2 regions of the Bradyrhizobium sp. S3.12.5 genome follow, and region 1 is predicted to be linked to the other one. Evidence: predicted binding sites of a transcription regulator. Region 1 holds the regulator's gene; the other holds the start of a gene.
The links. Region 1 encodes LexA, which represses DNA repair genes until DNA is damaged. Its sites were predicted from a motif close to TGTTCNNNNTGTGTTCNG; they were not measured.

Region 1 (5,895 bases):
CGCAAGGGGACGGCGCCCGATGTCGGCAGCTTCGTGCAGCTGAAGGCGCGGCTGATGCCGCCGCTCGCGCCGTTGCGGCCGGGCAGCTACGATTTCTCGCGCGACATGTTCTTCCAGGGCATCGGCGCCTCCGGCTTCGTGATGGGAGCGATCACGGCCGTGGCGCCGCCCGATGCCGGCGGCCTGCAACTGCGCTATGCGGCGGTGATGCAGGGCCTGCGCGATGCGATCGACGCGCGCATCCGCGCCACGCTCGACGGCGACAACCGCGCGATCGCGACTGCGCTTTTGACCGGCCGCCGCGATGCCATCACCACGCCCGTCAACGATGCGATGTTCATCTCCGGCCTCGGCCATGTTCTGTCGATCTCCGGGTACCATATGGCTGTCGTCGCCGGCGTCGTCTTCTTCGCGGTTCGCGCGCTGCTGGCGCTGATCCCCGGGCTGGCGGTCGGCTTCGCAATCAAGAAATGGTCGGCCGCCGCGGCGCTGGTCGCGTCCGCGTTCTATCTGCTGCTCTCGGGCGCGGAGGTTGCGACCCAAAGGTCGTTCTTCATGACCGCGGTGGTGCTGATCGCTGTCATGGTTGACCGCCGCGCCATCACCTTTCGCACGCTGGCGGTGGCAGCGCTGATCGTGCTTGCGGTCGCGCCTGAGGCGCTGGTGCATCCCAGCTTCCAGATGTCCTTTGCGGCAACGCTCGGCCTGGTGGCGCTGGTGCAGATCGGCATGCCGAACCTGTTTGCCTCGCCCGATCACTCGACAACCGCGCGCATCGCGCTGTGGGGCGGCCGCGAGATTGCGATGCTATTCATGGCCTCGATGATCGCGGGGTTTGCGACCACGCCCTATGCCGCCTTCCATTTCCATCGCGTCACGCCCTATGGCGTGCTTGCCAATCTCGGCGCGATGCCGGTGGTCTCGGCGCTGGTGATGCCGGCTGGGCTGTTGGGATTGCTCGCGGCACCGTTCGGGCTCGACGGGGTGTTCTGGTGGTTGATGGGGATCGGTATCGACTGGATGGTGGCGGTCTCGCGATGGGTCGCGGCGCTGCCCGGCGCGATCGGCCACGTCAGTGCCTTCGGCACTGCGCCGCTGATCGCGGCGAGCCTCGGCCTCGTCCTGATGGGACTGCTACGCACGCCGCTGCGCTGGTCGGGCGCGTTCGTGCTCGTGGCGGCAATCGTCTGGGGTCTGTCGGTCCGGCAACCCGACATCCTTATCGCCGGTGACGGCCAGAGCGTTGCCGTGCGGGGCAGGGACGGGCAGCTGCACCTGATCAGGGCGAGCAAGGACAGCTTTCTGCTCAAGGAGTGGCTCGCGGCCGATGCCGACTCTCGCGATCCCGGCAGCGTCGCGCTTGCCGATGGTGTGTCGTGCGACGAGTCAGGCTGCGTGACGCCGCTCGCCGACGGACGCATCGTTGCGCTGGCGTTGCGCATTGACGCGCTGGGAGACGATTGCAGCCGCGCGGCACTGGTGGTGACGGCAAGGTCCGCGCCGCCGGATTGTGGTGCGATGGTGGTCGATCGGCCACGTCTCGTGCGTCAGGGCGCGCTGGCGCTGACGCCGCGTGGCGACGGCTTTGCGATTCAGGCGGTAAAGGCGAGGGGCGCAAACCGCCCCTGGTCGCCGGCGGCGGCCGGCGATGGAGATTTCGAACAGACCCTCATGCCGCGGTCGGCAGCTCCGCGCTCCAAAGACGCAACGCCGTCTGACGCCGACCTGCAGGCCGATGACTGAGATCGACGGCTTAGCCGATCGGCAGGCGCGGGGACGTGGAGCGGCTGTCGGCGACCTGCGGCTTGTGCTCGCGCTCGCCGAGCGGCTGGGTCACGGGCAGTTGCAGCACGGTTGCGCGCTGGCCTTCGACCAGTTGCGTCACCAGGACGTATTTGCCGTCGGGGAATTCGATCGCGTCGTGATGGCGGTCGGGAATGTGCGGATCGACCTTGCCGAACTTGCCGACGCGCGAGTTGATGGTGCGCGTCCAGATCCAGCGATTGTCGTAGCGGACGTTGTCGGCGAAGGCGAGCTCCGTTCCCGGCAGCAGGCAGACCGCGACGGACATGTCGGCTTCGGAGGCGAAGCCGCGCGTCGAGGTGCCGCGGAACGTTGTCGTGACGATCGTCTCGCCAACTTCTGCGGGACGCGTCGCGACGGCATGCAGGCTATAGTCACACATCGGGTGCTCCTCAATCAGGATAGAGCACCCGCGCCTCTGTCTCGGAGGCGCAGGCCCCTATCAGAGTGGAAGCTCATCTTATGCTTGTTTGTGGGCAAATCTGCGGCTCGCATCAGCAGAGCGCGATCACATTATCTTTTTCAAATGCACGAGGAACAAAGCCTGCTCCCGCGCATTCGGTGAGCGCGTTGCTTCAGCGGCCGGCTGGCGCTGACCAGCCCGAATATTGCCAAGCCGGCTGCGCGACGGCGTTACGGGCATTGCGGAATTGCTCGGTCGTTGCGCGCGGTGCTTTGCGAGCGTGGTGCTGCGGCTGCGCAGCCAAGGCTTGCGAGCCCAAGGCTTGCGACCCCAAGGCTTGCGACCCCAAGGCTTGCGACACTAAGGCCTGCGACGCTGATACTGCGATCAGCGTCATCGTGACGGTGCTCAAAATGATCTTGCGCATGTTGGTCTCCTCGGTCTGGCAAAGGCCCTGCGAAGCAATGCGTGCTTCGTTGCGGCGTGCCGAGGATGTAGCGCTGGAGAAGGGGCCGGATAATCTGTGCAAAACCAGAAAGACTACCCAGCCGGAGCGGACAATCGTCCGCTCCAATCGTTGATTGCGCTCGCCGATAGCGACGCGATCAGTACTTCCGGTACAGCCCGATCAGCTTGCCCTGGATCTTGACCCGGTTGGGCGGCAGGATGCGAACCTCATAGGCCGCGTTGGCCGGCTCGAGCGCGATCGAGGCGCCGCGACGGCGGAAACGCTTGAGTGTCGCTTCCTCGTCGTCGATCAGGGCGACCACGATGTCGCCGGTATCGGCGCTCTCGTTGCGCTGGATCAGCGCCATGTCGCCATCGAGAATGCCGGCCTCCACCATGGAGTCGCCGCGCACTTCGAGCGCGTAGTGCTCGCCCGAGCCGAGCATGTCGGGCGGGACGCTGATGGTGTGGCTGCGGGTTTGCAAAGCCTCGATCGGCGTGCCGGCCGCGATCCGGCCCATCACGGGCACTGCGACTGGACGCTCACCCTCGTCGGCCGGCAGGCTCGACGCCGGGCGCACCTTGCCGAGATTGCCCTCGATGACGCTCGGCGTGAAGCCGCGGCGGCTGCCAGCGGCGGCCTGGAGTTCGGGCAGCTTGATCACCTCGATGGCGCGGGCGCGGTTGGGCAGGCGGCGGATGAAGCCGCGCTCCTCGAGCGCAGTGATCAGGCGATGGATGCCTGATTTCGAGCGCAGATCGAGCGCGTCCTTCATCTCGTCGAAGGAGGGCGGCACGCCGCTTTCCTTCAGACGTTCACTGATGAACCGCAGGAGCTCGTACTGTTTGCGCGTTAACATCTCGACCAAAATCCCCCGGTTGATGTCGTTCGATTCCGAGACGCTGAAGTCAGCAATAAGCCGCACACGCTCGAAACAAATCATGAACGGACACTATATGTTCGATACTTGTTCCGCAACTGCTTAATTTACCGTGAACGCGACAAAGTTCGCGGAACGCATGCGAACAATGCGCTCAAACGGGCAGTCGCAGCACCTCGCAGGGCGCTCCCGCTTCGGCCCTCGGTGCGAACGGTGCGCGCACGAGAAGTGCCTGTGCCGCAGCGAGATTCGCAAGCAGCGAGGAGTCCTGGTGATTGACGGGAAGGGCGATCAGCGTGCCGTCATCACGCACATCCAGGCGGGCGCGCAGATAGTCCTCGCGCTGGTCATTGGCGCCGACGTCGCGGCCGAGCACGGCGCGTTCGCGGCGGTGATGAACCATCGAACGGCCCGACAACGCACGAATCAGCGGCACCATGAACAGGAAGCCGCAAACGTAGGATGACACGGGATTGCCGGGCAGGCCGATTACGCGCATCGCCCCGAGCTGCCCGTTCATCATCGGCTTGCCCGGCCGCATCGCGATTTTCCAGAACGCCATCGAGGTGCCTTCGTCGCGGAGCGCCTGCTGCACCAGATCGTGGTCGCCGACCGAGGCGCCGCCCGTCGTGATCAGGATGTCGGCGCCGGATTCGCGCGCGCGGCGGATGCCGGCGGTGGTGGCGGCAAGCGTGTCGGCGGCAATCCCGAGGTCGATGGTGTCGGCCCCCTCGCTGCGAGCGAGCGCATGCAGGGCGTAGCCGTTGGAATAAACGATCTGGCCATGACCAGGCGTCGTGCCCGGCATCACCAGCTCGTCGCCGGTGGCAAGAATCGCGACCTTCGGACGGCGGCTGACCGCCAATTGCGGGTGGTTCATGCCGGCGGCAAGCGCGAGGTCGCGCTCCGTCAGCCGGGCGCCCTTGCGCAGCAGCACGTCACCCTCGGAGAAGTCGACGCCGGCCGGGCGGATGTGCCGACCGGTGACGGCTTCCTCCTTGATCGTGATGCGCTTGCCGTCGGCAACGGTGTCCTCCTGGATCACGACTGCGTCCGCGCCGTCGGGAACGACACCGCCGGTGAAGATCCGGACGGCTTGCCCGGCACCGACAGTTCCTGCAAACGGCCGGCCGGCAGCGACCTCGCCGATGACATTGAGCTGCGCATCGACCCTGGCTGCATCGGCCGCGCGGACGGCATAGCCATCCATCGCCGACATCGCCTGCGGTGGCTGCGTGCGCCGCGCCGCGACGTCGCGCGCGAGGACGCGATGGAAGGCCGCATCAAGCGCGACAGATTCCTCGGGCAGCGGCTCCGCACCGGCGAGCACCGCGGCAAGCGCATCGGAAACCGGCATGAGGGCCACGGCTGAAAGCTCCTGCTTGGGCAACGCGACAATCAGGTCGCGGCCAGCGTTCTAGCCGACTGTGGCCGTTGAGGCAAAACGGATGCGCATACGCGCGGACGCAGCTATTTCTGGAGCAACAGCCGCACCAGCTCGGCCTGTCGCCCCACGCCGGTCTTGTCGAAGATCTTCGACAGATGGCTGCGCGCGGTTCCGTCCGCGATGCCGAGCCGTTCGGCCGTGGCTTTGCGGCCGCCGCCCTTGACGATCTCGAGCGCGAAGGCCGCTTCGGCACGGGTCAGGCCGTAACGCGCGCGTAGGGCGTCGAGTCTTGATCTCGCGTCCGGCTCGGGGTCGGTGATCAGCACCATCGCACTCGATCGCCAGCCGGAGGCGAGCGACACCGAGCTCTCCGCCCAATCGCTGCCGACCGGCGTTACCTGCACGTGCAGCGGCATGCGGCCGGGAAGCCGCCGCAGGCTCATCTCGCCTCCGATGCGATCGGGATTATCGATGCTGCACGAACCGACCAGCGTTTGCAGACAACGGCCATCGTCGCTGGTGATGGCGCTCAGCGCGCCCGCGTCGATCACGATGCCGTCGGCGGCGTCGAGCCATTCGCGCGCGCGACGATTGACGAAGATCGGGCGGGCCTGGGCGTCCGCGAGAATGAAACCCTGATCGAGGCCGTCGAGGCCCGCCAGCGCCGCGCGGCCGGCGATGTCGAGCTGGTGGGTACGCCGCTGGATCGCAACGGCGCGTACGAGATGCTGCGCCAACGTTGCAAACAGCCGCCGCGCCTTGTCGTCATACGGAGACAAATTGGACGGCCGATGGCTGGTCAGGATGCCCGTGGCGTTGTGATCGACCAGCAGATTCGTCGTCAACGGTTCGGTGTCGAAACCGCCCGGCTGCCACCATTCGTTGTAGAAATCGCTGCGGGTGAACTCATCGCGTGTGATGAAGTCGCCGATGGTGAAGACCTCGCCGGGCGTCCGGCCGATGCCAAGCGGCAA
Region 2 (5,895 bases), on a different contig from region 1:
GTAGTCTTTCCAGGCGGCCACATGTTCTATTCACGAGATGGCTCGCGCGACGCGTTTCGTGCAGAGGCCGAAGCGATTATGAAGTAACCCGCACCGCGAACTAGGTCACAAGCAATACCGAGAGGTTCGCGTTGCGCGAGGCAGCTTTACCCTTACGCGGTATTCCGCCGATAGTTCTGGCTACGCCAGCGCCGATCACGCACCGTACCGCCGAGGAAAATTTGGGGCTCGGTTACCTGGCGAGTATTCTCAGAAGCAAGGGGGCGAATGTCCAAATCATCGACGGTTGGCTGGGCGGTCTGACGAGTGACGAGATCACAGATTCGATAGCCCGGCTGCCGGTTCCGCTGTGGATCGGATTTTCCTGCTACCGATCCAATATGGCTCGGGCAATCGAAGTCATGCAGCTGCTTCGTCAGCGTGGTCTACAAACCCCGACGATCGCCGGCGGCTACGGGCCGACCTTTCACCCTGATGAGTTCCTGAACGCTGGGTTCGACGTCGTGGCCCTCGGCGAGGCCGAAGAAACTGTCTGCGAGTTGAGCGAGCACTTCGCATTCGGTAAACTGGACCTCTCCGACATTTCAGGCATCAGCTACAAACACGGCGGAAAGATCGTTCGTAACGGGCTCAGGCCAGCGGCCGCGAACCTTGACGCCATACCTTTTCCTAGCCGCGACACGATCCGCGCCTCACTTGAGCGGCGGAGCGCTGTGCACGTGCTTTCGTCACGCGGCTGCGCGGCCCACTGCACGTTCTGCTCGATCGTTGCCTTTGCGAAGGTATCGGATGGTTCGCATTGGAGGCAGCGTTCGATCGAAAACTTCGTCGACGAGTTGGAGCAGGTTAGCCGCCTTGGGGCGACGTGTTTCAAAGTCATCGACGACAGCCTTATTGAGCCGCCTCGAGACGAGCTGTGGTGCCGTGAACTTGCCGACGATATTCAATCGCGAGGCCTGCGCGTGCGCTTGCGAGGTTCGATCAGAGCGGATCGCGTGACCGACGAGGCAATTAGGCAGCTCAAGCGGGCGGGCTTCTTCGCGTTTTCGTGCGGTATCGAGAATTATTCGGAATCCGCATTGAAGAGGATGGCGAAGAGTGCAAGCGTTGATCAAAACCTGCAAGCCCTTGATGTCTTCAAGAGACACGGCATCTACGTGCAAGCCGGGCACATTCTCTTTGATCACGGCACGACGATGGAAGAGTTGCGGGAAAATCACCGTCGCATGTCGGACTACGTTTGGACGATCAGCAAGGGAATTTTCTCCGAGATGTATGCGGCCGAAGGAACGCCGTTCACGAGGCTGCTGCGAAAACGAAATCTGATCGGCGCCAACGAGGATGGGACTGGCAACCGAAACTATCGTCTGGCCGCCGAAGAAGTGGTTCAGGCCTATACGGGCCTAAAGCGGTGGCACAAGAGCCATCTTCGCCTTTACGACAAAGCGATCGACGCCATCAGTGCGCCAAAGGCACTCGAGGACGAGGAACTGGTCGAATTCCACGCGCTTGCGACCGAACTGCGGCGGCACGACCTCGCCTTCATGGAACTCCTCCTGGACGCCGTTGAGTCGGGTGAGCATGACGTCGATGGCCTTGTTGACGCTCAGGTCGCAGGGAACAAGATCAAATACCAGACGCTGGCGACACGGGTTGACCACGCCTACGCGTCGGCCGGGCTGGTGTATGACGCCGACGCCAATCCTTTCTTCGGATGAGAAGTCTAAAAATGTCAAAGCCATTCGCGATCAGCTTCGACCGGCTCGAACACTATAAGCTCAACGTGGGCCCGGTGCAGGAGTTCGGCGACCTGCCCGAGTGCGAGGTTGCGATCAAGAATATCGGCTGGACGCTGGGGAACGATTGTCCATATCGCTGTACGCACTGCTACAGCATGAATGCTAGGGAGAAGGGGAGCGACCTTACCGTCGAGATGATCGATCGGATAGTCGATCAATTGAAGAAGCACAGCGTTGAAACGGTCAATCTCGGCGGAAATGAACCGCTCTTCACCAACGGGTCGAACCCCAAGGCGACCTTGCTGCCCTACATCATCAGGAGGCTCGCGGACGAGGACATCCTGGTGGGCCTCACGACCAGCGGCATATCGTTGGTGCGGTTGTACAAGGATCACTATCGGGAATTTCGCCTGTTGAACGATTGCGACATCTCGTTCGACTCGCCGTTCGAAGACGAACACAATGAAAATCGGGGAGCTAGCATCTTTCGGCAAGCTGTGGAGGCGCTCGATATCTGCCGCCGCGAGGGCATCTCGCGGGCTTGCATCATGGCGGCGATGAACTGGAACTTCTCCATCGGGCACATTGAAGCACTCGTCAAGTTGGCGAAATCGCACGACGCCAACGTCCGGATCAACCCGATCAAGCCGACCGAGCCCGCGCATATGAGGATCGCGCTTCCGCCGAGCATGTACTATGCCGGTTTCGCCCGGCTGATGGAGTTGTGCGATCCCGTCGACCTGGGCGAACCACCCATCGCGGCGGTGACCAACACCTCGGAGGCTCGGCGATGTCCCTGCGGACGAACGTCATTCAGAATCCACTCGATCTCGCCAGACGGCAAGGTGCATGTGAGTCCTTGCGTCTATCTACATGACTACAAATCGGAATTCGATCTGCTGACGAATGAGCTGTCGGAGATCATTTCCAGCCCGCAATTTCGGGTGTTCAGGCAGCGCAACGCAAATCCGGACCTAGTCGAGGGATGCAGCGGGTGCTCGTTGCTCGCCAAATGCGGCGGGGGATGCGTGGCCAGGTCATATCTGTATCGTCGGCACAACACGGGCGGCACGACCATGCTTGCGCGCGATCCGTATTGCCCGGCGGAGCAAAGGCCACAGCAAACCTTTCCACAATCGCCAGCTCTGAAGAGAGAGGAGCGATTGGTTCACATGGACTACCTTTGTACCTGGATCGGCCAGCCACACTAGCATCTTCTTGACGACATCAAGGGCGGGTTGATGTCTGAGAAACTTGGCAACCAAAGGAGCTGACTATGGGTGACGCACAAGGTGAGCGCGGCAAACCGCTGATCCTCGTTCACGGCGAGGAAAAGCCGCTTCAGGATTGCAAGATCGAGTCCTTCATTCTTGAGAGCGAAGGTGAGATGTCCCTCAAGCGTCGCGTCCGGCGCATGGCGTGGCGTATAGATGCGCCATCCCCCTTGCTCAATGATCCGGTGCTTTGTTCCGATGGCCGAAAGCATGCGCGGGACGGGGACGGATAGGTTGTAGGCGTCAATCAGCGCAGCATAGCCAACAGGAGTTGCCACCTCCGGCAGCCTCCGGTCATGAAAAACACTCACGGGCCCTGAAAACTCTATTTCCATTGTCCCAAATCCGTGAAAAACGTTCTCGGTCGTGAATTTCACTCTCAATTTAGCCCTTCCAGCCGAAAACACCTCATATACAGCGAAAAACACTCGCGCCATACGATAAACGTGAAAAGTCTTCACGCACATAGCGTTGATGTTCCCTCAACCCCGCCTCAACCCGAGTGGATAAGCAGCAACCCAAGTGGGGCGGCCGGCCCTCTTTGAACCGTCCAACGCAGGGCCCCGCGACCACAAGTCGGGGTGGAATTCTTAACAAGATGCAGGATTCTTAACGGAACACGACGTAGATTTTGGAATAAAAAGCGGCGCGATCGCAAATGTTCTCCTTTTGTTCTATGGTGGTGAATGGCCTTCCTTACTGAGCAGGAACTCGAAAGCCTGCGCATTGATCAGAGCGTTTTTCATATTGTCGGCCCGGGAGAGGAACATTTTCAGCTACTAACGGCGTTCGACGCCGGTCGACACGCATCTTTTTTCCTGGGCCGCGTCCGATCGGTCAACAGCGGAAACCGATACGAATTCCTCGCGGACGCGGCGGTGCGGGCGCAACTGGCTCGGATCAGCCGGGACAGGGCAACTTTCCAGGAAGAGAGCGAGAAACTCGCAACAGCGTTCAATGAAGCTCATGGAGGCAGCACGGCTGTCGGCGCCTTCTTGATCTTCTCGCTGTCTTGTTCAGGTGGCCGGTTGTTTGCGCTTCTGAAATTCGAGGACGAAAAGGTTCTCAGTTACGACTACGACGTCAGTCGCGGGCGTTCGGGGAAGCCGAAGCCGACCTTCGGCGAGATTGAGCGGACTTTTGTCCAGAACCGCAACGCCCTGCAGAAAGCCGCGCTCATCAAGTTGGGCAAAGAGCGCGACGAAATCTGCGTTGTCGATCGTCAAAATCCGCAGCGGCCTGCAGCCTATTTCGAACAGTTCTTGCTCGTGCGACGCCAGCGAACGGAAGAGGAGTTGACAAGGACAATCGTCGAGATCACGCGCAACATTGCGCACAAGCACAAAGACATACTTCCGCAGGACGCGATGAAAAATCTGGCGCAACGCCTCTACGACGCCAGCCAGTCCGGCGGTTCCGTCGACGGCGAAAGTGCTGAAAATTGGCTGAAGAGCATTTTCGGGCCGCTGCCTGATGATAGCCCCGTGCTGACAGACTTCAAGGCAAAGCTGAAGCGCGAAGGAATGGCGGGCGAATCGTTCGTGCTCCAAAAGAACGCAATTCAGGCGCCCAAGAACCGTCGCGTCGAGACGGCAAGCGGGGTCAAATTGACCTTCCCTGTCGGTTTGATGTCTTCAGTCATTTCGGTGAACCGCGACAAGGGCGAGATCATCATTAGGGACAAGATCACACTCGATGACTTCGAGCTCAACACATCTGGTCGAACGCGTACGTGAGCTTGTCGCGAACGGCGCCGTGGCGGACGAACGTATTGACGCCCTTGTGTTGCGAGGGCGGCTGCCGTCTGTCGATGCGCAGGTCGCCTGGCTCGGGTTCGTCGACGACGTCCCACCGCCGTTCTCGTCATTGCAAGTCTATAATCCAGCTCTCGGTGGTGATCTCGTTACGGGTGATATCTTTGATTCGACGCGCGAGATCGTGATCACGCTCGGAAAGCCAACTGCCGACGGCTGCGCCTTCTTTATCTTCCAGTCCGACATCCCACATTATTTGGTGCAACGGACTGTGCTCCCGCGCCTCGCGATCGCCGACTTGAATTCCACTCAGGCATTTCGCGCACGAGGATTGGAGTTCGTTTCATGGGATTTCGCGCAAACGCCACCGCCAACGGAGCCTTTGCTTGGGCCTATCGACCCGACTCGCTATGTTCGTGACTTTGTCCCCGACCGTGAAATCGTTACCGATCTCAGTCCCTGGCTGTTATTGGCCGCGCCAGCGGTTTCATCGCCGGCGTATCAAGCTTGGGAAACGGTTTCTGCCCGCAGATTGTTGGGTGGTCTCGTCTCCCGCGCCTGGCTCGAGGATGGCCAGGTCTGGCTGCAAGCGGCAGCGACGCCTCCGATCTATCGCATTAGAGCCGATGATCCTGCCCTGCCCGGCGCTCGTTCTCGATTGACTGAATCCGCCAACTGGGTATTTCTTTCGGGGACAGATGTCGAGGCACGCCACCTGCTCTTTTCCGGCGAGTTGGCTCGGGCGAGCCGTCCTCAGCAAGATCTCGCCACGACATTGGAGCAGGCGCTTGAGGCGGCCAAAGCTGCCTATGAAGCTCACGTCCAATCATCGAGCCGCGAGACTCTGAAGGCACTCGCCGATCTCCGCAAGACCGTGATTGATGAAACTCAGAAGGTAGCACAACGGGCGCAGGATCTTGCGGCTACGCTCTGGCGTGACCTGGCCGTCTCGGCAGCGCCTTTTATACTGAAGATCCTGGGTGATGCGGCCAAGACACCGGGTTCTCTCATCTCTTCCTTATTCTACTTTGCGGCCGCCGTATTCATCGGTCTGTCGTTCGCGTTGCAGTGGCGGATCAATGGCGCGTTCTTCCAAAGCCAAGCCTCGTCCCGACGGAGCTGGATGCA

Region 2: a site for LexA is predicted at 3,673-3,690, ahead of ABIC09_RS35880 (nucleoid-associated protein). Genes of this name have one in related genera too.

The regions. Positions count from the first base shown of each region.
Region 1 is NZ_JBEPRF010000010.1:81,303-87,197, reverse strand. It holds gene ABIC09_RS16300 (ComEC/Rec2 family competence protein) at 1-1,743, shown strand, start outside; gene ABIC09_RS16295 (hypothetical protein) at 1,754-2,185, opposite strand; gene ABIC09_RS16290 (hypothetical protein) at 2,379-2,633, opposite strand; gene lexA (transcriptional repressor LexA) at 2,812-3,513, opposite strand; gene ABIC09_RS16280 (molybdopterin molybdotransferase MoeA) at 3,689-4,900, opposite strand; gene ABIC09_RS16275 (helix-turn-helix transcriptional regulator) at 5,005-5,895, opposite strand, start outside.
Region 2 is NZ_JBEPRF010000039.1:6,618-12,512, forward strand. It holds gene ABIC09_RS35860 (S10 family peptidase) at 1-87, shown strand, start outside; gene ABIC09_RS35865 (B12-binding domain-containing radical SAM protein) at 132-1,718, shown strand; gene ABIC09_RS35870 (radical SAM/SPASM domain-containing protein) at 1,730-2,950, shown strand; gene ABIC09_RS35875 (hypothetical protein) at 2,947-3,390, opposite strand; gene ABIC09_RS35880 (nucleoid-associated protein) at 3,700-4,749, shown strand; gene ABIC09_RS35885 (hypothetical protein) at 4,709-5,895, shown strand, end outside.